Regions from separate parts of the Thermoanaerobacterium sp. R66 genome, predicted to be linked through region 3. Evidence: riboswitches for the same ligand, from Rfam matches in the RefSeq annotation. Region 3 holds a riboswitch; each other region holds the start of a gene.
The links. A riboswitch is a leader RNA that binds a small molecule or an ion and turns the genes downstream of it on or off. The one in region 3 is predicted to bind cyclic di-AMP.
Positions count from the first base shown of each region.

Region 1: another riboswitch for cyclic di-AMP. It lies ahead of JJQ93_RS11550 (NAD/NADP-dependent octopine/nopaline dehydrogenase family protein); the one in region 3 lies ahead of JJQ93_RS04810 (cell wall hydrolase).
Region 2: another riboswitch for cyclic di-AMP. It lies ahead of JJQ93_RS02250 (C40 family peptidase); the one in region 3 lies ahead of JJQ93_RS04810 (cell wall hydrolase).

Region 1 covers NZ_JAEUWW010000001.1:2,305,981-2,312,716, forward strand. Annotated here, with positions in the region: gene JJQ93_RS13105 (methyl-accepting chemotaxis protein) at 729-1,247, shown strand; gene tnpA (IS200/IS605 family transposase) at 1,646-2,047, shown strand; gene JJQ93_RS11545 (RNA-guided endonuclease InsQ/TnpB family protein) at 2,044-3,141, shown strand; cyclic di-AMP (ydaO/yuaA leader) riboswitch at 3,405-3,528, shown strand; gene JJQ93_RS11550 (NAD/NADP-dependent octopine/nopaline dehydrogenase family protein) at 3,637-4,737, shown strand; gene JJQ93_RS11555 (cobalamin B12-binding domain-containing protein) at 4,734-6,386, shown strand; gene JJQ93_RS11560 (N-acetylmuramoyl-L-alanine amidase family protein) at 6,512-6,736, shown strand, end outside.
Region 2 covers NZ_JAEUWW010000001.1:489,106-497,956, reverse strand. Annotated here, with positions in the region: gene typA (translational GTPase TypA) at 704-2,527, opposite strand; gene JJQ93_RS02250 (C40 family peptidase) at 2,675-3,370, opposite strand; cyclic di-AMP (ydaO/yuaA leader) riboswitch at 3,374-3,504, opposite strand; gene JJQ93_RS02245 (AEC family transporter) at 3,693-4,613, shown strand; tRNA gene JJQ93_RS02240 (tRNA-Leu) at 4,663-4,747, opposite strand; gene JJQ93_RS02235 (nicotinate phosphoribosyltransferase) at 4,866-5,900, opposite strand; gene JJQ93_RS02230 (DUF441 domain-containing protein) at 5,919-6,368, opposite strand; gene JJQ93_RS02225 (lytic transglycosylase domain-containing protein) at 6,409-6,963, opposite strand; gene coaE (dephospho-CoA kinase) at 6,983-7,579, opposite strand; gene polA (DNA polymerase I) at 7,627-8,851, opposite strand, start outside.
Region 3 covers NZ_JAEUWW010000001.1:961,629-970,479, forward strand. Annotated here, with positions in the region: gene nagB (glucosamine-6-phosphate deaminase) at 1-308, opposite strand, end outside; gene JJQ93_RS04780 (ROK family transcriptional regulator) at 327-1,475, opposite strand; gene JJQ93_RS04785 (hypothetical protein) at 1,702-2,082, shown strand; gene JJQ93_RS04790 (hypothetical protein) at 2,174-2,335, shown strand; gene JJQ93_RS04795 (hypothetical protein) at 2,392-3,057, shown strand; gene JJQ93_RS04800 (hypothetical protein) at 3,126-3,443, shown strand; gene JJQ93_RS04805 (TMEM165/GDT1 family protein) at 3,681-4,244, shown strand; gene JJQ93_RS04810 (cell wall hydrolase) at 4,309-5,133, opposite strand; cyclic di-AMP (ydaO/yuaA leader) riboswitch at 5,133-5,261, opposite strand; gene JJQ93_RS04815 (hypothetical protein) at 5,319-5,462, opposite strand; gene JJQ93_RS04820 (sensor histidine kinase) at 5,554-6,924, opposite strand; gene JJQ93_RS04825 (response regulator transcription factor) at 6,914-7,600, opposite strand; gene aroA (3-phosphoshikimate 1-carboxyvinyltransferase) at 7,619-8,851, opposite strand, start outside.

The DNA.
Region 1 (6,736 bases), 1.3 Mb from region 3:
TTTGACATATTTGATGATGAAAGTGACCAATAGTAATCAATTGTTTTTTTATTTAATTTACAAAGAAGGAATTAGAGGAATTATGCAGAATATATTTATATAAAGTTAAATTTGTCGTCTACATTGGATAAGGCAAAAAGCACAGGATATCGAGATATTTTAGGAATTACTTTTAAGGTTTATAGGAAGGTGGGATGTTTAAAATTATCAAGAATGATTGATTGATATTGGCCTAATTTACATAAAAAGAAAGTAATTTTACAATTTTACAAAAGATGTGAATAAATGTTTTTAGCTTACCTATGAGGGATCGAAAAATATTAGCTAAATTTGACAAAAGTCGTTAATTCTATATAATTTATTATAGCGCTTTATGAGAAGTTAAAAAATTAACGAATTAAGGAGGACTAAAATTGATAACTGTATCTAAAGATGAAATGCTTGAGTTTTTTAATAAGTTAACAACTTTTTTACCATTACTTTTTGAGGACAGTGTATCTTTTGCCATTGTAGATAGAGAAAAATATTTGGAGATAAAAAATTGTGATGAGCTTCCTATTAATGCAAAAGTAGGTGATGCAATTCCAGAAGGTGGTGCAGCTTTTGAAGCCATTAGAACTGGAAACTACATTATAAAAGATGTACCGAAAGAAGTGTATGGAGTGCCGTTTAAGTCATATGCTATCCCTATAAAAGACTACGATGATACTGTAATTGGGGTTTTACTTATGGGGAAAAGTTTAGAAAAAAGACACAAAGTATTATCACTATCCGAAAATCTTGCATCATCGCTTGAGCAAATATCTTCGGCCATTCAAGAGGTTTCCTCTGGAGTCGAAATTGTGGTTAATTCTAATACTAAGATATTGGAAGAAGTAAATAAAGCTATTGAAAATACAAAGGGCACTGATGATATTTTAAAATTTGTTCAGAATATTTCTAAACAAACTAATTTATTGGGATTGAACGCAGCCATTGAGGCCGCAAGAGCTGGTGAAAAAGGTAAGGGTTTTACTGTAGTTGCTGAAGAGATACGAAAGCTATCTAATAGCAGCAGTGAATCAATAAGTAGAATAGACTCAATATTGGTAAAAATACAGGAATCTATTAAAAGTATTTCTGACAAAATAAATGCATCAAGTTCATTTTTTGAGACACAAGCTACTGCTTTTGAAGAAATTAGTTCATCCATAGAAGAATTAAGCGCTACTTCTCAACTTTTAGAAGAATTGGCAAGGAATTTATAGGATTATAAAAGCAGTGTGGATTTTTTATTTTCGATTTGCTCAAGAAAAAAATCTGAATTTATAGCGCACCTCTGCTTATTTTGCAGGAGTGCTTTTATTTTATAGAGGCAATAATTTGCTTCTATCAATTGCTGTTATCAAACAAATATCAGAGAAGATAAAAAATATTTTTTAAGCATACTCTTAGACTGAACTCTAAAAGCATGAAAGATGTATTTCATTCTACTTCAAAATTTCTTCTGATAGATCTTCTGGTAAACATAATGATTCGATTATTTTAATAAAGCTTGAAAGAAGTCTCCCATTCTCTTTAGGTGGGAGATGAATTTCTATTGTCTACCATGGAATTATATGTTATAATATTATCAGGAGTAAAAGAGTGAAGTGGTGATATAATGCTGATATTAGATAATAATAATCATTCAGTATTCTTATTGTATTATCATCTTATAATGGTTGTAAAATACAGAAGAAAAGTAATAGACGATAACATATCAAATAGATTAAAGGAGATATTTGAGAATATATCATCCAATTATAATATATCACTGCAAGAATGGAATCACGATAAAGACCATGTACACATACTTTTCAAAGCAGAACCTAATTCTGAAATATCAAAATTCATAAATGCTTATAAAAGTGCATCATCTAGACTCATAAAAAAAGAATATCCGCAGATAAAACAAAAACTTTGGAAAGAATATTTTTGGTCAAGAAGTTACTGTCTTCTTACAACTGGTAGTGCACCTATAGAAGTTATAAAACAGTATATAGAAAGCCAAGGTGAGAAAAGATGATGACATGTCAGCATTTTTTCATAGAACCCACAAAAGAACAAGAAGAAAAGCTTTTTTATACATTGTATTTATGTCGCAAATTATACAACTATTCACTGGATCAAAGAATAAAACATTACAAACAATATGGCAAAGGACTTACATATAAAGAACAGCAGAACATGCTTCCAAAATATAAAAAAGAACATCCAGAATACAAATTAGTACAGTCGCAAATATTACAGGATGTGTTGAGAAGATTAGATAGAGCATATAAAAACTTCTTTGACAAAAGAGCCAAATATCCTAAATTCAAAGATAAATATCACTACACATCAATAACACTTCCACAATGCGAAACAAAAAGAAACTTTGGGAAAGAAGGATATGTATACATAAAAAATATAGGGCATATAAAAATCAAAGCACATAGAAACTTTGATCCAACAAAAGTCAAAACAATAAACATAAAATACCATGCAGGAAAGTGGTATATAAATCTGTCAGTTGAAGTAGAAGAAGAAAAAGAAAAAACAGTCATAAGAGAAAAAGCAATAGGAGTAGACAAAGGAATAAACTCAATAGCTGCAACATCAGATGGAGAGTTATACTCAAATCCTAAATGGCTACAAAAATCAGAGAAGAAACTAAAAAGACTGCAAAGACAATTATCAAGAAAAAAGAAAGGAAGCAAAAACAGAGAAAAGCAAAAGAAAAGATTAGCGAAACTTCATGAAAAAATAGCGAATCAAAGAAGGGACTATCTACATAAGATAAGCTATAACATAGTAAAACATAATGACATCATATGCGTTGAAGATTTGCAAGTAAAAAATATGATGAAAAATCATAAACTTGCAAAATCGATAGCAAATGCAGGATGGGGAATGTTAGACAAATATCTCCAGTATAAAGCAGAAAAAGAGGGAAAAATCTTCGTAAAAGTAGATCCAGCATATACATCACAAAGATGTTCAAGATGCGGGAAAATAGTAGAAAAAGACTTATCAGTAAGAATACACAAATGCGAGTGCGGATTAGAGATAGACAGAGATGTAAATGCAGCGATAAATGTGCTGTATGAAGGATTAAAACAATTAGTCATAGCAGTATAAGAGTAATAATTTTGTAGGGAAGGTTCCTCCCGAAGTTACGCCTATGGAGATTGTGTAAGACCTACTGTGAATAGCAGTAGGCAACGGTCTATGAAGTAGGAAGCTCCACCCTCTATAGGATGGAGTAGGTTCACCAGAAAAATAACCGCCCACTGCAACCAGAGTGTTTATAAATTTAGACACAGTTTTGTTACAAAATTTACATTTTTTTAATATATTTGCAAATGGAATTTTGCTATGGTATAATTTAATTAATTTAATAATATGCTATAACGCTGAATTCGTATGAAACGGGGAAACCAATTTTGGGGTGAATCCATTTGTATGGAGGGGTTATCTTTCGACCCTAACCCGTCAGCTAACCTCGTAAGCGTTGAAAGAGGAGGAAGTAGCATGAATATATTCGGTACAACTACCTTCTATTAGTTACCGGGTTTCAGCTATAGATTTTCTCTATGGCTTTTTTAATACCCTAAAATAGAAGGAGGTTTTTAAATGAGATTACCTATTTTTTCTGTCATTGGTGCCGGCAATGGTGGGCAGGCGATGGCGGCACATCTTTCGCTGATGGGTTTTACAGTCAATTTGTACAACAGATCTCGTGAAAAATTAGCTTCTATCTTAAATAATGGTGGCATTCATCTTGAAGGAGTTGTAGATGGATTTGCAAAGCTTAATATGGTCACTGACGATATGGAAGACGCTATAAAAGATGCAGACATAATCATGGTGACAGTTCCTGCGTCTGGCCACAGTGACATAGCTTATGAAATGTTACCACACTTGAGAAATGATCAGATAATAGTTTTGAATCCGGGAAGAACTTTTGGCGCTATAGAGTTTTATAACATTGTTAAAATTAGAGACGATATAAATGTGGTAGTAGCAGAGACTGATACGTTTATATATGCTTGCAGATCGAATAATGGCATTTCAAAAATTTTCAGGATAAAAGATGTGGTTTCACTGGCATCTATACCGGCTTGGAAGGCTGATTATGTTGTTGATTTATTGAGATTGGCTTATTCGCAGATAGTACCTGCTGAAAATGTTTTAGAGACTAGTTTAAATAATATAGGTTCTATCTTTCATCCAGCGCCTACACTTTTGAACTCTGCAAGAATAGAGACTACAGAAGGTGATTTTCAATATTATCTTGAAGGTATATCGCCGTCGGTGGCTAAAATATTGGAGAGAATGGACAGGGAGAGAATAGCAGTTGCCCACGCTTTAGGTGTCAATGCTGTTACAGCGCTTGATTGGCTTAAAGATGCATACGGCGTTATTGCAGACAATCTGTATGATGCGATTCAAAAGACAGATGCTTATAGAGGCTTGCTTGCGCCAAAAAATCTTAATTGTAGGTACATTTTTGAAGATGTGCCAATGAGTTTGGTGCCTATTTCATCGATTGGCAAACAATTAGGCATTCCTACTCATACTATAGATTCCATAATTCATTTAGCATCGTGTATGCATGAGGTGAACTACTGGAAAATCGGGCGCACAGTAGGAAAACTAGGATTGGAAGGAAAAAGCGTAGAAGAAATAAAGGAAATGATAGAGGGGTTAAAGGAGGAGATCACTGTCGCATGAAAAAATATATTATTGCAGCTTCTATAGAAAATGACGTCCATGTTGCGGGAGTATATAGATTTTTAAATATGGCAGAGCAGGAAGGGTATAAAGTGGATTTTTTAGGTCCTGCTACATCTATTGATAAGTTGGTAGATACAGTGCGTTTAAAGAAACCTGATATAGTAGGTGTAAGTTATAGACTGACTCCAGAAACGCTGAAAATCATATTGAATGAGCTTAAAGATAAAATACGAAAATATGGTTTAAGCAATATTAGATGGATATTTGGAGGCACAGAGCCCAATTGCTTAGTTGCAAAAGAGTCAGGAATATTTGAGGAAATTTTTGATGGAACTTTTGGTGATGAGTACACAATTTCATACCTAAGAGGAGAGAAAGCTTCACATAGCGAAATAGAATATGGTAAAGATGTGGTTGAAAGGATTGAGAAAAGCTATCCATATCCTATAATAAGGCATCACTTTGGGTTGCCTTCGTATACAGATACACTTGAAGGTGTAAGGAGGATTGCGGAAGAAAAAATTCTCGATGTGATATCTATAGCCCCTGACCAAAATACGCAAGAGCACTTTTTTGATAAAAAGTATAAAGCATCGCTTGATGGAGCAGGTGGTGTGCCTATAAGGACTGAAGAAGAATTTAAAAGACTTTACGATGAGTCAAGGCGTGGAAATTATCCGCTGCTTAGATGTTACAGTGGAACGAATGATGTCTTTAAAATGGCAAAAGTGTTAAAAGACACGATAAACAATGCCTGGGCAGCTATACCCCTTTGCTGGTACAATGTACTAGATGGCAGGGGGCCAAGAGAAATAGAAGAATCCATTAGAGAGAACCAGATGTTGATGAAGTGGCACGGCGACAGAAACATACCTGTTGAGGTAAATGAAGCACATCACTGGGGGCTTAGAGATGCACATGATGCCATTTATGTGGCGGCAAGTTATCTTGCAGCGTACAATGCTAAGAGAATGGGTGTAAAGACATATATAGCACAGTTTATGTTTAACGTTCCGCCGGCTACATCTCCTAAAATGGATCTTGCTAAAATGCTGGCATCCATAGAACTTGTTGAAAGCCTTCAGGATGATAACTTTAGGGTATTTAGACAGGCGAGGGCAGGGCTTGCAAGCATGCCGCAGGATCTTTTTGAGGCGAAAGGGCAGCTTGCTTCCAGCGCATATCTTTCCATGGCGATAAAGCCTCACATATATCATGTTGTAGGTTTTTGTGAAGCACATCATGCTGCTACGCCAGATGATATAATAGAAAGTGTGAAGATTGTAAAAGCTGTAATAAAAAATACCTTATCTGGCATGTTTGATTTTACTCAAGATTTAGATGTTTTAAAGAGGAAAGAGGAACTAATAAATGATGCGATGGTAATAATCAATGCCATAAAGGATCTTAATACACTATGCAGTGATCCGCTGTCAGATCCACATACACTATCATTGGCGATAAAATTGGGAATTTTAGACGCACCGCATCTTAAAGGAAATAAAAGCGCAAGTGGCATGCTGACTACAAAGGTCGTAAATGGTGCGTGCTATGCCTATGACTATGATAGCAATAGGATTATTAAAGAGGAAGAAAGAATATATAACATAATTCAAAATTACCAAAAACTCATAATCGTAGCTTAAAAAATAGTTATTATCGGGTGTATACACAAAATATACATCCGTTTTTTTTTATGTTTTCTATATAAATTTTTTTTGAGAAAAACATATTATAAGGAGAGGCAAATACAATAGGAGGTGATGAATAATTGTTAATAGTTGTAGATCCTGGCCATGGCGGTTCTGACAGTGGTGCTATAGGATATGGCTATTTTGAAAAAGATATAAACTTAAGCGTATCTCTTAAATTGAGGGACGTTTTAGAAGCAAACAATGTAGATGTAATTTTGACAAGGGATAAAGATATAACGTTGGGGCTTAGCGAAAGGTGCGATATTGCCAATAAAAACAATGCAGATTACTTTGTTTCAATT
Region 2 (8,851 bases), 470 kb from region 3:
ATATCACAATAAAAATTTTTATTTGATGTGTAGTCTGTCTACCTTATTAAACATTAAATGAAAAAAATCCTACGTATATAACTTCAACAAGTTTTAATATTATTGACCTTCTTATCTTTTAGACTATTATTCTCATCATGATAGTTATAAATCATAAACGCTGAAAAATTTAGAAAAATTTCCGTCCTCATTGATTATCTTAATATATTCTTAATAGTCCTCTCAATGTATATGCAGAAATTTCTAGTAAACAATTATATGATTGGCTAAATTCACTTTGAGTACAGACAAAAAAATCTGTCAGGATTTTTAAAGAAAAATTAAGATATCAGATTAAACCACTCTTATTCATGTAAAGTGTCACAATTAAAAGCAAAAAACACTTTGGAATTTGCAATTATTGATTGCACATCAAAAGTATTACGATTACAAAAAACAATTATAGCGACAGTAAGAATATCCTTTAAAACATTACTCAATACATTAAAAAATACGTTATGTCGAATCGTTTTAACTATCAACGTTTCTATAATAGAGATTACATCATTTAGAATAAATTGTCAATCATTTTTTGAATCAAATTTTAAATTAAAATTAAAACCACAAATTGTAATATTAAAAGAATTAATAAGCAAAAACGCCCACAAAGCTGAATATATAAATGTAAAATCGCAAACATAATAAAAAAGGGGTCATACCCCTTTTATTGTTTATATTTAGCATTTTTATACCTTTGTTGCGAGCTTAATATCTTTTTTCTAAGTCTTATACTTTTAGGCGTAACTTCCACAAGCTCATCATTAGCGATGAATTCCAAAGCCTCTTCAAGAGACATCTCTCTTATAGGTGAAAGTCTTAATGCCTCATCTGCAGTAGCAGAGCGCAAATTAGTAACATGCTTTTTCTTACATACATTGACATCTATATCGTCACTTCTGGAGTTTTCACCAACTATCATGCCTTCGTACACTTCGACGCCTGGACCTACAAAAAGAGTTCCTCTTTCTTGTGCATTGTAAAGTCCATAAGTCGTTGTAGTGCCAGCTTCAAAAGCCACTAAAGACCCTCTCGATCTTGTAGGTATATCCCCTTTGTACGGTTCATAGTCATAGATTATAGATGTCATTATCCCATTTCCCTTGGTATCAGTAAGAAATTCAGAGCGATATCCTATGAGGCCTCTTGTCGGTATCTTAAATTTCAGCCTTAATGTACCAGGTTTTAAAGTGTGCATATCCATAAGCTCTCCTTTTCTTGAGCCCATCTTTTCCATGACTACACCCATGTAATCTTCTGGTATGTCAATAGTAACAAGCTCAATAGGTTCGTGCTTGACACCATTTATCTCCTTTATAATCACAGATGGCTTAGATACCTGAAGCTCATATCCTTCACGCCTCATAGTCTCTATCAAAATGGATAAATGCAGCTCGCCACGTCCAGACACCTTAAATGCTTCTGTCGTTTCTGTCTCCTCAACCCTTAATGCTACATTCGTTTCAAGCTCTTTAAAAAGCCTTTCTCTTAAATGCCTTGATGTTACGTATTTGCCTTCTCTACCTGCAAACGGACTCGTATTTACGCCAAATGTCATGGAAATGGTTGGCTCTTCTATTTCAACAAAATCTACAGCCTCTGGCTTTTCTGGGTCGGCTATCGTCTCTCCAATCTCAATGTCGCTTATGCCTGATACAGCTACTATATCACCTAATTTAGCATCATCAACCTGCACCCTTTTCAAACCTTCATATTGATACAGATTGCTTAATTTAACATTTTGCAAAGACCCATCTCTCTTGCATATTGCCACATTTTCACCTGATACGATTTTACCTCTAACCACTTTTCCAATGGCGATTCTTCCAATGTAATCATCATAGTCAAGTGTGGTAACAATAAGCTGCAGTGGATCATCTATATTACCTTCTGGCGCCGGAATCTCTTTTAAGATAGTATCAAAAAGAGGACGCAAATCTACTGATTCATCCTTTAAACTTAACTTAGCAATGCCTTCTCTGGCAGAAGCATATACTACAGGAAAATCAATCTGATCATCATCAGCACCCAATTCAATAAAAAGATCAAGGACTTCATCGATGACTTCCTCTGGCCTTGCATCAGGTCTATCGATTTTGTTCACAACTACTATAGGTTTTAAATTAAGCTCTAAAGCCTTGCTTAATACAAATCTGGTCTGAGGCATTGGTCCTTCGAAAGCATCTACAAGCAATAATACACCATCAACCATTTTTAGTACCCGTTCTACCTCGCCGCCAAAATCAGCATGTCCAGGCGTATCGACTATGTTTATCTTTACACCATTGTACCTTATGGCAGTATTCTTCGAAAGAATAGTTATTCCTCTTTCTCTTTCCAATTCATTTGAATCCATTACTCTTTCTTCGACTTTCTCATTCTGTCTAAAAATGCCACTTTGCTTAAGCATTCCATCTACTAAAGTTGTTTTCCCATGATCAACATGCGCTATTATAGCTACATTCCTTATATCGTCCCTTACAAACCCCATTTAGGTTAACTCCTTCCATACAAATGCAAATTTTATACAATATATAATGATATATTAATATGCTTAAATAGTCAACAAACTATAAATATCACCTAAAAATGCATCAAAAAAAGACACATGAAAGTGCCTTTTTGTCTTTATGCATATTTACTGTATAACTCTTCTGGCTGTAGCATAATGAGCGCTGTAGTAGTCTTCATACAAAGAGCTTATCATGACTTTTCCAGCACCAGATGAAGCGTGCATAAACTGTCCATTTCCTATGTATATCCCAGCATGGTTTATTATGCTGCTCCCTAATGTCTTAAAAAACACCAAATCTCCAGGCTGCAAATTAGCTTTGTCAACGTACGTACCTACTGTAGCTTGATCATCAGCTACCCTCGGCAAAGTAATTCCGACGCTTTTAAAGACGTATTGAGTAAAACCGGAACAATCAAAACCCGATGGAGATTCACCACCGTAAACATACCTCGTTCCTAAAAACTCTTTTCCAAAGTCAATAAGCCTCGAGGCAATGCTTCTATCAACATCACCCCTTGACACCGTACTTGAAGACCTTAATGAAAGGTACTTGCCGTATATCCAGCCTACAGTTCCATCTGAAAGCTTTATGTTGTACCAGCCATTATCCTGTCCAATCACTGTAACCACATCGCTATAGTTTAACTGTGTAATAACCTTTGACGACAAGCTTCCGCCATTTCTGACATTTACACCGTTTCCAATGACAACGCCACTTCCCAGATCTGCTGCATAAATATGTGTAAGCATCGAAGAACCCACCATCGTCATACCGAAAACGGATACACCAAAAATAAATTTACCTAATTTGCTATTCATAGCTAATCTCCTTCCTTTTGCCTCCGGAGTTAGTTGACGGGTGCGGGATAGAAGGTACCCCTACTGCATATGGCAGATTAACCCCAAACATGAAAAATCCTCCGTACCTAAATAGGATTCGGCAAGATTGCTAATATGTACAAGTTTCTTTTATTTTATCAAAAACGATTAATAAAGTCAATGTTTTCATAATAATTTTTTAAGATTTTTTTAATAAACTCTTAATATATTTTATAAAAAATTTATAAATTTGTTACAATCTCTATAAACAAGCGGCTTATTGTAGTATAATTTTACTTGATGTACGAAAAGGAGGATATAAATGAGCCAAATAGTCATACTTCAAAAAATCGCAATAAGCATCATCATAATATTTTTTGGTTACGCAGTAAAGAAAATGAAATTTTTACCTGCGGAAACAGGAAAAGTCCTGAATAGTTTTATAATCTACATAACATTGCCTGCCAGCATCGCAAAAGTTTTCTTGACTACAAAAGTAAATACAAACTTATTCGTTTTGACATTATCAGGCTTTGCTTTTGGTTTCATCACTTTTATTATAGGCTTTTTAGCCTTTAGAAACGCAAATTTAAAAAGAGAAACAAAAGGTACTTTGATCATATCTCTCTGCGGATACAACATAGGTCTTTTTGCTTTCCCGTTTGTCCAACAAATCTATGGCAACAATGGTCTTTTGCACATCGCAATGTTTGACATGGGAAATTCATTTAATGTCTTTGGAATCGCATATATCGCTGCATACGCATTTTCTCAGAGTGATAAATTAGATCTGAAAAAAGTATTTAAAAAGATCTTGTACTTTGTACCTTTTGACACTTATATAATAGCCTTCCTTTTGAATGTCATGGGTGTTAAATTCCCAAGTTTAATCGTCAACCTGGCAGAGCAAATTTCGATGCCGAATACAACATTAGCTTTGTTTGTAATAGGGTATTTTCTTGATTTTAATTTAGAAAAGGATGAAATTTTATCACTAGTTAAAGGACTTGCCATAAAATATGCGCCAGGCATAGCACTGTTTTTTGTCTTGCCTATGTTTTTCAATACTGCATCGATGACAATTAAAGCTATAATGTTAGGGACCATCATGCCGACAGCGCTTGTAGCAGTCATATATTCTGATGAGAGAAATCTAAACACCAAACTGGCATCGATCTTTATAACGACAACGACGATTGTTGCGATTGTATTCATGTCAATTATAATGGTAAAATGGCATTAAAAAAAGCCTTTTGAAAGGCTTTTTTTATGTAAAATATTTATTTTCATTTTGGTGCGGAGGGCGGGACTTGAACCCGCACGGAAAACTCCATACGCCCCTCAAACGTACGCGTCTGCCTATTCCGCCACCCCCGCGTCACAATATCGTCAGCACATTAGTCATTATATAATGTTTTTTTGTTTGTGTCAATACCTTTTTGCATAAATTGCGATTCAGTAAGTATTATATAGACAAATATGAATTCATGCCTGTCTATATTATCCTTTTTAATTTTGCATTCTCTATCCTTCCAGGAATTCGGCCTCTTTTTGCAATAGGTTCTCCTTCTACTTCTTTAATATCCATCGTCATGTCTATAGGAGATGCATCTGATATATAGCTGCCAACGCCAAATGCATCTGCACCGCTTAATGCAAGCTCTTTTATCCTTTCTGGTGTAAGCCCACCAGACACAATGATCTTGACATTGTCAAATCCTTTTTGATTAAGCCTCTGCCTAAGCTCATACACAAGACTTGCCGTTACGCCTCCTCTCTCAGACGGCGTATCCAATCTTATGCCATACAACCTATCTCCTAAAAATTCAGCCACCCTCAATGATTCTTCAATTTCATCTTTAAATGTATCTACTAAAATAGTTATTTTCTCATCTTTAGGCGTTATCTCACTGTAAGCTTTAGCTATAGTAAGAGTGTCGCCAGCTATCAGAAAAGCCGCATGTGGTACTGTCCCCTTTGGCTCGCGTCCTAAAAGCTTCGCGCCTAATATGCAACTGGCATCATCAGCGCCACCTATTAGTGCTGCCCTTTCCATGACAGGAGCCACTGCAGGATGCACATGTCTTGCACCAAAACAAAGTAAAGGCTTGTCTGGAATAACTTCTTTAAGCTCTCTTGCTGCAGTAGCCCATCCGCATGAACTTGCCAACATACCCAATATCACAGTTTCATACGTACCAAACTCGCTGTACGGTCCAATGATTCTCATAACAGTCTCTTTTGGTTCAAAAGTCTCTCCTTCATCTATAGACCACACTTCAATGTTTTTATCTTTTAAGACATTTTTTACTTCAGGCAACCCTGCAAAAACACCACTTTTTCTTGCAAATATCTCTGCCGTAACGACTTTCCCGTCTATTCCTAAATGCTTTAAAATATCTTGCGTCCTTAGAAAATAAACGTCTGTAGTCGCGCCATTTTTTATTTCGTCATGTGTGGCAGAAAAAAATTCCCTATCGCTACTCACCTTAACTTCCCTTAAGTCTTCAAGATGCTTTATAATTTTCATATGTATTCTTCTCCCTCTCTATAATCTAAATATCCTAAGTAAGATTGTCGTAATGCCAAGGGCTATCATTGGTCCAACCGGTGCTCCCTTAAAGAAGCTTACACCAATCACAGTACCCAGCAAAACACCTACAACACCATTTGTATCTACTTTCATGGCATTAAGGCCTATAGATGCCAATACAGCTACAATTATCCCAGCAATAACTGTAATAACCCCTTCCATGCTTTTTGCAGCATTTAAAAAATCATCAACTGATACTTTGCTCATTGCAAGAGGTGACAAGGCTCCCATAGTCAATACTATTATACCAAGATTCATGCCATTTTTCGATACAAATTGATTAATTATTTCCAAGTTCATAAGTTTAATAAAAAGAAGCATTAGAATAGCAGCCGCAACATTGTTGTTTTTTCCTATAATGCTGAAAAACAACATGATGGATAGAATCAAAACCCCAAAATCCATTTATGATCCCTCGCAACATAATGTTGTGCAATGTTTCAAACTATCTGTATAAATTTGTGTAAATCTTATAATACTTAAGCACCTTTTTAATGTACTTATCCGTCTCTGAAAAAGGCACTTTCTTGAGATTGCTGCCATTTTCCGAGTACCTCTTGTCCTTTAACCAATTTGAAACATTGCCACTTCCTCCATTATATGCGGCTACTGCCAAAGTGACATCATTATTAAATTGTTTTAAAAGGTATTTTAGATACCATGTTCCTATATTTATATTGTAATCTGGATTAAAAAGCATATTAACGCTAAAATTTTTAATGCCTATGTAATTAGCAACCCAAGTTCCTGTCTCAGGTATCACTTGCATAAGGCCTATAGCCCCTTTGCTTGAAACGCTGTCAGGATTAAAATTGCTTTCTGCCTTTATCATGGCAAAAATCAAATTAGGGTCTACTCCATACTGATTTGAATAGAAGTACACCTGTTGACTGTATTTTTTAGGATATAATTGCTTTAGAAACCAATTTGTCTTAACTCCATATACCGTCAAGACAGTAATCGCTGCTACTATCACCAATATGACTTTTTTAAACTTCAATATAATACCTCCAGATGTTCTATTTTGAAAAGCGCCCCCACAACAGCTCAACTTGTCTTTTTATGGCATTAAAATCCTTGCAGTTATTAATTATAAAATCTGCGTACTTCATTTTGTCCTCTATAGACATCTGGCTTTTAATACGGTTCAGTGCGTCTTTATAGCTTAAATTGTCTCTTTTCATAAGCCTTCTAATCTGTGTCTTTTTATCAACAACCACAAGCCATACTTCATCTACCATATTAAAAAGCTTCATCTCAATTAACAATGCTGCATCAAGCACGATGGCTTTCTCTTTGCCTTTTTTTCTCTCTTCCTCTATTATATCTTTTATCCTTTTTATTATTTCCGGATGCGTAATTTCATTTAATTTATTCAATTTTTCTTTATCAGCAAAAACAAGGTTACCCAGTTTTCTCCGGTCTATCTCGCCATCTTTTCGCAAAATTTCTCTTCCAAACACACTTACTAATATATTATATGTGTCAGTACCCTTTATCATAATCTCTCTTGAAACTACATCCGCATCAATTATTACTGCTCCAAGGCTTTTTAATATGGATGAAACGGTGCTTTTCCCTGACGCTATTCCGCCTGTCAATCCGATTACCCTCACCATCGCACCTCCAATCTATATAATTTAAAAGTGTCCAAAAGACACTTTTATTTTGCATCATACCAATTTTTCCCTTGCCCTATATCTACGACCAAAGGAACTCTTAACTTTATGACATTTTCCATTATCGATTTTAAAAGCTCCTTGACTATTTCAACTTCATCAGGATGTGTGTCAATTATAAGCTCATCGTGCACCTGAAGAATGAGTCGCGATTTCAATCCTCTTTCCTTTAATTCATTGTACACTTTAACCATCGACATCTTTATTATATCCGCAGCACTGCCTTGAATAGGTGTATTCATCGCCATTCTCTCACCAAAAGACCTTTGGTTAAAATTTTTTGAATTGATTTCCGGTATGTATCTTCTCCTATTTAAGATTGTCGTAACATACCCATTTTCCTTTGCAAATTTGACTATTGAGTCGATGTAATTTTTGACGCCCTTGTACCTATCAAAATAATTATCTATGTATTCTTTCGCTTCTTTTCGCGATATCTTTAAGTCTTTAGACAAGCCGTAATCGCTTATACCATATACAATACCAAAATTGACAGCTTTTGCTCGCCTTCTCATTTCATTTGTCACTTCTTCTTTTGAAACCTTAAAAACTTCTGATGCCGTCCTCAAATGTATATCCTCATTGTTCAAAAATGACTCAATAAGTTTTTCGTCCTCAGAAAGGTGTGCAAGAACCCTAAGCTCAATTTGAGAATAATCAGCAGATATTATAAGCCCATCTTCATGGCTCGATACAAATGCCTTTCTTATTCTTCTGCCAAACTCTTCTCTTACAGGTATGTTCTGCAAATTAGGCTCTGTTGAACTAATTCTCCCTGTCGCAGCAACAGTTTGTTTGAACGTAGAATGAACCCTGTTATTTTCATCCATGATAGGAATGAAGCCATCTATGTACGTAGATTTAAGCTTCATAAGCTGTCTATATTCTATTATTTCTCCTACTATTTCGCTATATGGTATAAGCTCTGCAAGAACTTCCATATCAGTTGAATACCCTGTTTTAGTCTTTTTTATTGCTGGCAAATTTAATTTGTCAAACAAAAATTCTGACAACTGCTTTGTAGAATTAATATTAAATTCGTATCCAGCAACATCGTAAATATCTTTTACAATTTTATCTGTCTTTTCATCTATTTCTTTAGAAATACTTCTAAGTACATCCTTATCTAAAGTAAAGCCGTATACCTCCATAGATTTTAACACTTCAATAAGCGGAATTTCAACATTATTTAAAAGATCTTCCATATCC
Region 3 (8,851 bases):
TTTGGTATGTGAATATTTTCCTTTTTTATATTTATATGATTGAATAAATTTTTATACATGAAGTAGTGATAGCTTTGAGGATGGTCATCTGGCAGTCCTACATATTCATCAAGGTTAAAGGTTATGACGTAGGAAAAATCAATCTCTCCATTATTGTACATCCTGATTAACTCTCTATAAGTTCCAAGCGGTGTAGAACCTGTAGCAAGACCTAATACAGAATTCGCTTTTCTGTTTATCTGTTCTTTTATGATCTCCGCTGCAGTTCTGCTCATTTCATCGTAGTCATTTGTTATTATTAATCTCACAAGAATCATCCTTTCATTTTATATTAATATTAAGTAATTTGTCTTAAGAAGAACATCTGCAGATGCACCTATTGCGGCGGCATCTTCATTTAACTTTGTATATATGATCTTTACATCAAACGGGACCATTTTATCAATTAGCTTTTTTATACTATCTACTATATCGATGCCTAAGTTTATCACATCGCCTGCTATGACTATAAGCTCCGGATTTAATATGCTAATGATGTTGGCAAAACCCATGCTTAAATTTTCTATGAATTCATCAAAAGCTCTGATACAAATCTCATCTTTTGCCAAATATCCATTAACAAAATCCTTTATCGTACCAAATTTTCCATTCGACATATTCTTTAATGTGGAGACAAGACCTAAAAGCGATGCTTTGCTTTCAAAATACCCATAATCTTCGTATAAATACTTTTTACCTAAAACATCTCTGCCTATAGCCATGTATCCAACTTCCCCTGCTGTGTATTTATGACCCCTTACTAATTTCCCATTGATGTATATACCAGAACCGATGCCGTTTCCTATCGTTACAAGTACAAAATTGTTAACATCTTTGCATGAACCTATCCATCTTTCACCTAATGCTGCGTAATTAACGCTATTGTCTATAAATATGTCATAGTCAAACGCTTCTTTCAACTTAGAAAAAAGGTTAAAGTCAACCCACGAAAGCCCCGGCGCGTACACTGTCCCTTTTTCTATATTTGTTATGCCAGGAGCTCCAACACCTATGCCTGTTATTTCTTCTTGATATTCCAATAATTCTTTAATGATTTTGACCGTATTTAAAAAAGCTTCTTCTTTTGTTCCTGTGGGTCTTTTTATCTTTTTTATTATTTTTCCTTCCAAATTTGTAAGCACTCCAATTGTATTTGTCGATTCTATATCGATACCTATTGAAAATTTCGCATTAGGATTAAAAGTAAGCTCAATAGGTTTTCTGCCTGCAGATGCGGTATTTCCAAATCCCTCCTCGCTCACAAGACCTTCCTTTATCAATTCATCTACTATTCCTGATACTGTCGACTTGCTCATATTAAGGACTTTAGAGATTTTAATGCGGGAGATAGGCTGCATTTTTTTAATGACATCTAAAACATTTGCCGTGTTCATATTTTTGATAAGATAATTAGTACCCTTCCTATACTGCGTCAATTTATCACCTCCCTAATTAGTTCACTGCCAGAACCAATTGCCTTTAAAAAAATTAGTTCGAACATCGAACTTTTATCTAATAATATTATACCATCAAAAACATCCTTTTGTAAATAATTTTTACGTACGATTTAGGAGGAATTTCTAAATTTTTGTAGAATATATGTTTTATAATTATGCGAGAAAATTAGACAGACAAAAAGCGAAAGTAGGTTAGCATATAATTATGAATAAGAGAAAAAATTTTATAGTAAAAATTGTATCAATGGCAATATTAATATTTACATTGACTTTTACAGCAGGTTGCTCAAAAAACAACTCAAATTATCATGAAGAAAAAAGCTGGGCATTTTCTAAAATTATCATTTTAAATGGTGAGACTTATGTTGGCACATCTGATGATGTCACTTCTATTGACAAGAAAATTGGTACTATTAAATACTTTTCAACTGGGGAGGCAAATATAAATAATACGATTTTTTCAAACTATTATAAAGTTGGCACTAATTTATACTCTATTCCAAATGTTAACACAAAAGATGCAATTGCAGTAGAAATATCCAAAAATCATTATATTAAAGCAATTAACAAGCGTTTAATCAATTAAAAAATTTGAAAGGAGATTGAAAAAATTGCATGTTCGTAAGCTATATATCGTTATTAGTACATTTATAATGTTATGTATTTTAATTTTTTTAGTGATATCTGACGTGACTTCTGAAACAAATATGGTCATATCAAAAGTAAAATCTGGACTTAATGCTGGATTGAATGACTTTTTGCTTAATGCACCTCGTACCAAGGTAAATGCTAATGGAAGTTATTATTTTAAGCATATGACTGGTATGGATAAAATATAAGATATTCATTTCTCTGCAAATAAATTTTAGACTAAATGGTCTGGAAAGGAGTATTTATGACAATCAAACATAAAAATTTATGGATTTTTATATTTATTGGCTTGATTGCATTATTATTGGTTTCGTCTATCTCTAATCTTTTATTATATTTAAAATCAGTAAATATAAACAATTACCTTTCAAGGAGAGTTTTTGAAGATACCTCTGGTTTCGCATCATCAGTCTTAAAAACTGATCAAATATTAAATGATTCTTTGCATAGTAAACAAATTACAATCGGTAATGCTAACATTCTGGGAAATGAATTTTTAAATCAGAGCAATGATATTTTTGATTTGGTAGATATATATGTACATAATGCAATGGAAGAAATACCTATGGGTAACATTATATCTTACATTCCAGAGGAATTTTCATTGTACATAAGCCGAATATTGAATAGACCTCCTCAATCATTTGACATTTATGCATACAACAAAGACGAAATTATTAAATTAAATAAAGAACAATTGGCTAAGTTTACTAAGATGAAAGACATAAATGATAAATTAGTGGAAATTGTAAAAAAAGATGTGAAGGGACTAAAAACATATGGGATAGAAAACAATGCTGATTTTACTCCTTCGAATGCTATTAAAAATCCGTTGTGGAAAAGACTAATTAACGATATTGTAGACTACAAAAATAAAATTCATTGGTCACCCGGCTTCATATTGAATTAATAAATTAAAGTTGTATAATAATTCTAAAGTTAGAATGTTTCAATACATTACATTAAGAGGTGTTATTTATGAAAGACAATGAGTCGAATAAAAAAAATGAATTTGAGAAGGAATTAGATAAACTAAAAGAGTGGGAAGAAAACCAGTACACCCCTGGCTATTATATTGGAACGGGACGAATTCCTGAACCCATAAAAGGGGTTGGCAAATATCCTTTTATACAAATAATTATTGGCTTGATAATATTATTACCCATGATAATTGCCGTAATCGATGAGACAGATGTGTTAAATATAATATCATTTATAATACCGGCCATAATTGGTCTTTCCTTCATTTATGGAGGCATAATAAAATTAATAAACATGAAAAAAATTAGAAAATGAAACAAATTGCATTGACATAATTTTTTGACTTATTATATAATGAAGTAGATGTCTTTTAAAAATATTATATAGTCTATGTAAAGGGGAGTAGTTCACATATATAAATATGTGGCAAAGTCAACATGCTGGTTTTAACCTGGCTTTGCCTTAAAGAATGAGACCTTTACGTAATATGTTGCACATATTATGTAATAGGTTTTATTTTTTTGGCATACTAATTACAAGGAGGCAGATTTGATGAATGCTTTAATATCGTCTTTTATTCTCGTCTTTGCATCTGAAATGGGCGACAAGTCACAGTTTATGGCTATGGCATTTGCCACATTTATAAAAGCCAGAACTGTCTTAATTAGCATATTAATCGCTGCCCTTTTAAATATGGGTATTGCAGTTTTGTTTGGCTCATTTATTACAGAGTACATACCGATAAAATACGTGAAGCTATTGGCTGCCATATCTTTTTTAATTTTTGGATTGATCACATTAAAAAATGGCCATGAAGGACATGAAAAAATCAGAAAATCCAAATACGGTCCAGTTTTCACCATAATAAGTACATATTTTATTTCGGAATTTGGAGATAAGACACAGCTTTCGACACTAGCGCTTACTGCCACATACAAAAATCCTGTATTTGTTTTATTAGGTGCTACTGCAGGAATTTTCATAGCTGATGTCATTGGAATCGTATTGGGAGTTTATTTAGGTAAGAAATTGCCAACAAAACTTTTGCATTACATATCAGCCATCATTTTTATAATATTTGGCTTTATCACTTTGTACGAAGCAAAAACTCTATAGAAAGCAAAATGGATACCTTTCGGTATCCATTTTGCTCCTCTTAGCCTCTCATTAACAATCATTTTTATCTCGCATAAGAAAATACCATATTGCCTACTTTTAGTGCAACTGGCAACGACCAAAGCCACTGATTGGTATTGCTGGTGTCAAAGTAATAAAGTGCACCGTTTGTAGGATCTACACCGTTTAAGGCATCCCTTGCAGCACTTATTGAGTCTGGTGTGGCAGGTAAATTTATCCAGCCATTTTCAACAGGTGTAAATTGATAGTAACCGTTGCTATCGACTTGGTATATTACGCCTTGTATTGTGTTAGGGAATATACCACTTTTTACCCTATTCACTATCACGGCACCGACAGCAACTTTAGCTTGATATGGTTCACCACCAGCTTCCGCATTTATAAGCCTTGATAGAAGATCCAAATCAGCATTTGTGTATGAAATAACACCTCTTTGGATAGAACCTCTGTTTGCAGTTACATCGCTTCTTATACTTGAAGAAGTTGATGGTGTACCAGACGTCGATGTTGGTATGACAAAAACTTGCCCTGGATAAATCATATCGCCTGTTAAACCATTTACATTTTTTAAAGCATCTACAGTAGTACCATACTTCATGGCAATTAAGTATAAACTATCGCCTTTCTGGACTGTATATGTGTTGTCACTGCCAGGTACAACTAATACTTGCCCCGGATATATTACTGTATCACTGAGATTGTTAAGCTTCATTATTTGATTGTATGTTGTGCCATAATTTAAGCCTATCTTGTATAGGCTATCACCAGGTTTTACAGTATACGTTGCCGCAAATGCCGTCTGAGAAAATAAAAGAGCCGCTGCTAATGATGCAATGAGAGGCTTTACCTTAATACATTTTTTTAACATAAAAATCCCCCTTTTGCCTCCGAGGTTAGTTGACGGGTTCGGGCAAAGGGACGCCCTACCACATGAGTGGATTCACCCCAAAAAAAGATCCCCCGTACCCCTTTTCGGGGATTCGGCATATTTTACTTTAATTATAAGGGGAATGATTGTATATGTCCATATTAAACTGATGGGAATATAGGCAATTAGTGGCATTCACTGTAACCACAAAATGGGCAGTAAATACATCCGCTTTCAGGAACTAACTGTGCACCACAATCAGGGCATGTATATTCTTTAGAAGAATTTTTTACTTCCATCTGCTGATTTTTCGTCGCTTCTTTTTGCATTTTATACCCTCCAATATATAGTGAATTTATAAATATATTATACCATATATTGTGTAGTATGTCACTAAAAATAAAATAACAATCCCATATATCAAATTTTCGGGATTGTTATTTTAAATTCAGATCCTTCATTTAATTTGCTTTTCACTTCAATACTCCCACCGTGCAGCTCAACAATAAGCTTTGCAATAGATAGTCCTAAACCCATTCCACCAGTTTCTTTACTTCTTGCCTTGTCAACCCTATAAAATCTGTCAAATACATAAGGAATCTCTTCTTCAGGTATTCCAATGCCATCGTCTTTAATTATTACGGCTACATTTTTATCTACTTCTTCTGCATAAATTTTTATATTGCCATCAATGTCTGTATATTTTAACGCATTATCAAGAATTATTCTTAATAGTTCCTTTATAAGATTCCTATCTGCATTCACTTCCAAATTTTTATGGCAAAAAATTTCAATGCTTTTTTCATTGAAAATCACTTTAGCATCCCTGACTATTTCTGCAATCAATTCATAAACATTAAATAATTTCTTATTTATATTAAGCGTCTTGTTATCTCCTCTTGCCAGCATCAAAAGCCTTTCAATCAATATCTCCATTTCTTGCTCTTCTTTTTTTAAAGCGCCTATAGACTCTTCCAGTACATCTTTGTTGTCTTTCCCCCACCTGTCTATAAGTTCTATATATCCTTTCAAGATAGACAAAGGTGTCCTAAGCTCATGGGAAACATTTGATATAAATGCATTCTGCCTTTTAAAATAGTCTTCCAGCCTGTCCAGCATGTCATTAAACGTAGCAGCGAGCTTAGACAGTTCATCATTATTTCCGTTAACGCTCAATCTTTTATTTAATTTCTTCTCGTCGATTGCATGAACTTCTCTCACCATATAATCAACAGGCCTTAATGCTCTACCTGTTATAAAATATCCTGCAAAAAAAGACACCAAAACTCCAATGACATCGGAAACAGCCATCATCACAAACAAAAGCTTTAAGAAAAAATACTGATTTTTTAAATCTTCATAAACCTGAATGTAAAAAAACTTATTCCCGTAAGTATACTCTCTGTTTATATATGCTATATGCGTCTCATCTTTTTCTATTTTTGTAGGTGCATTTATATTTTTATCATATGGTATACCAATCAAATGCGGTGAAGACACGTACACAATTTTTCCATGCGAATCCACAATCTTTAAATACATATTTTCACCTATTGACGATCCGAAAAGCAAATCTTTGTCTACACTTGTTATTATGCCATCAACTTCTTTCAGCTTTTCGACTATGACATCTGATTGATTTTGTATATCGTCAAACGCTTGATATACAAGGTAATATTTGAGACCGTATAACACAGATGCATTAAGCACTATTAAAATAAATGAAAATATGATAGCATAAAGCAATGCAATTCTCAACTTTATTGATAATTTAAAGCTTTTAATCTTCATCTTTTTCTTTCCTTAAAGAATATCCTACACCTCTTATCGTCTGTATCAACTTATTATTAAACGGTTCATCAATTTTACTTCGCAAATACCTTATGTACACATCTACTATGTTAGTCTCACCAATATAATTGTAGCCCCATACATTCTCCAGTATGTTTTCCCTTGTAAGCACTATTTCAGAGTTTATAATCAAATATTTCAAAAGCTCAAACTCTTTTTTCGTCAACTCTACCTTTATTCCGTCTCTTTTTACTTCGTATGTAGACAAATCCATTGTTATGCCATCATATACCAATTTATTAGCATTTGACTTTGCATTTTTTCTAAGAGCGTTTCTTATTCTCGCCATAAGCTCTTCAATCGAAAACGGCTTAGTCAGATAATCATCAGCACCTATATCAAGCCCAAATACCTTGTCTTTTACATCATCTTTTGCGCTTAAAATTATTACAGGCGTCGATGATTTCTTTCGCAGTTCTCTCAATACTGAAAAACCACCCAAACCGGGAAGCATCAAATCTAAGATTATCAAATCGTAATTTCCATCTAAAGCCTCTCTTAAGCCACTATTGCCGCTATATTCTAATGCCACACTATAACCTTCATGTTCAAGCTCTATCTGTAAAAACCTTGCAATTCTTTTCTCATCTTCAATTATGAGTATGCTTTCTTCCATTAAAATCACCAATTTTTATTATAGCACATTAAGTACGCTATAAAAATCAGGAAATGAAATATTCACACATTCTGCATTTTTTATCTTTGTACTGCCATCAGCTTTTAGAGCAGCAATGCTTAATGACATAGCAACTCTATGATCGTTGTAGCTGTCAACCGTAGCACCATACAGCTTTTCTTTCCCACGAATTACCATGCCATCGTTTGTAGCTTCTATGTCGGCGCCCATTTTCTTCAATTGACTTACCATGGTGTCTATGCGATTGCTTTCTTTTACTTTTAGTTCGTCAGCATCTTTTATAACTGTAGTACCATCAGCGTAAGCTGCTGCTACGGCAATAACCGGTATCTCATCAATCAACCTCGGTATAATCTCACCACCGATCTCAATTCCCTTTAGATGCGAAGATCTTACTACTATGTCCGCTACAGGTTCATTGTTTACGACTTTCTCCTCTATTATTTCAACATTGCCACCCATTTTATTCAGCACATCTATTATTCCTGTTCGCGTGTTGTTTATATTTACATTTTTTATCAATACTTCTGAATTAGGCAATATGCTGGCTGCTACCATAAAATACGCAGCAGAAGATATGTCGCCAGGAACCAAGATTTCGCACCCATGCAGTTTTTCCACAGGATGGCATATAACCTTATTGTCATAAGACTCAAAATTTCCGCCAAAGTAATTAAGCATAAGTTCGCTGTGGTTTCTGGACAAATATGGTTCCTCAATTGTCGTAACGTCCTGTGCATACAAACTTGCCAGCATTATGCATGATTTTACTTGAGCACTGGAAACTTCTGTTTTGTAGTTAATCCCCTTAAGTGTATTGCCTTTTATGGTAAGAGGTGCATAATTGTCATAAACCGCTGTTATTTTCGCTCCCATCATTGATAGCGGCTGTATTATTCGTTTCATAGGCCTTTTTCTTAAAGACTCATCACCGGTTATAGTAGATGCAAATTTCTGACCAGCTAAAATACCTGATAAAAGGCGCATCGTTGTACCAGAGTTTCCAGCATCTAAAACATCAAGGCTTTCATTCAGATACATGCCATTTCCTTTAACATATACATCATCATTAACTATTTCTATCTCCACACCTAACTTTCTCATGCAATTTATCGTCGAAAAGCAATCTTCACTTTTTAAGAAACCTTTCACAACAGTATCGCCAACAGCAATAGAGCCAAACATTATGGCTCTATGAGATATAGATTTATCTCCAGGAACATTCACTAC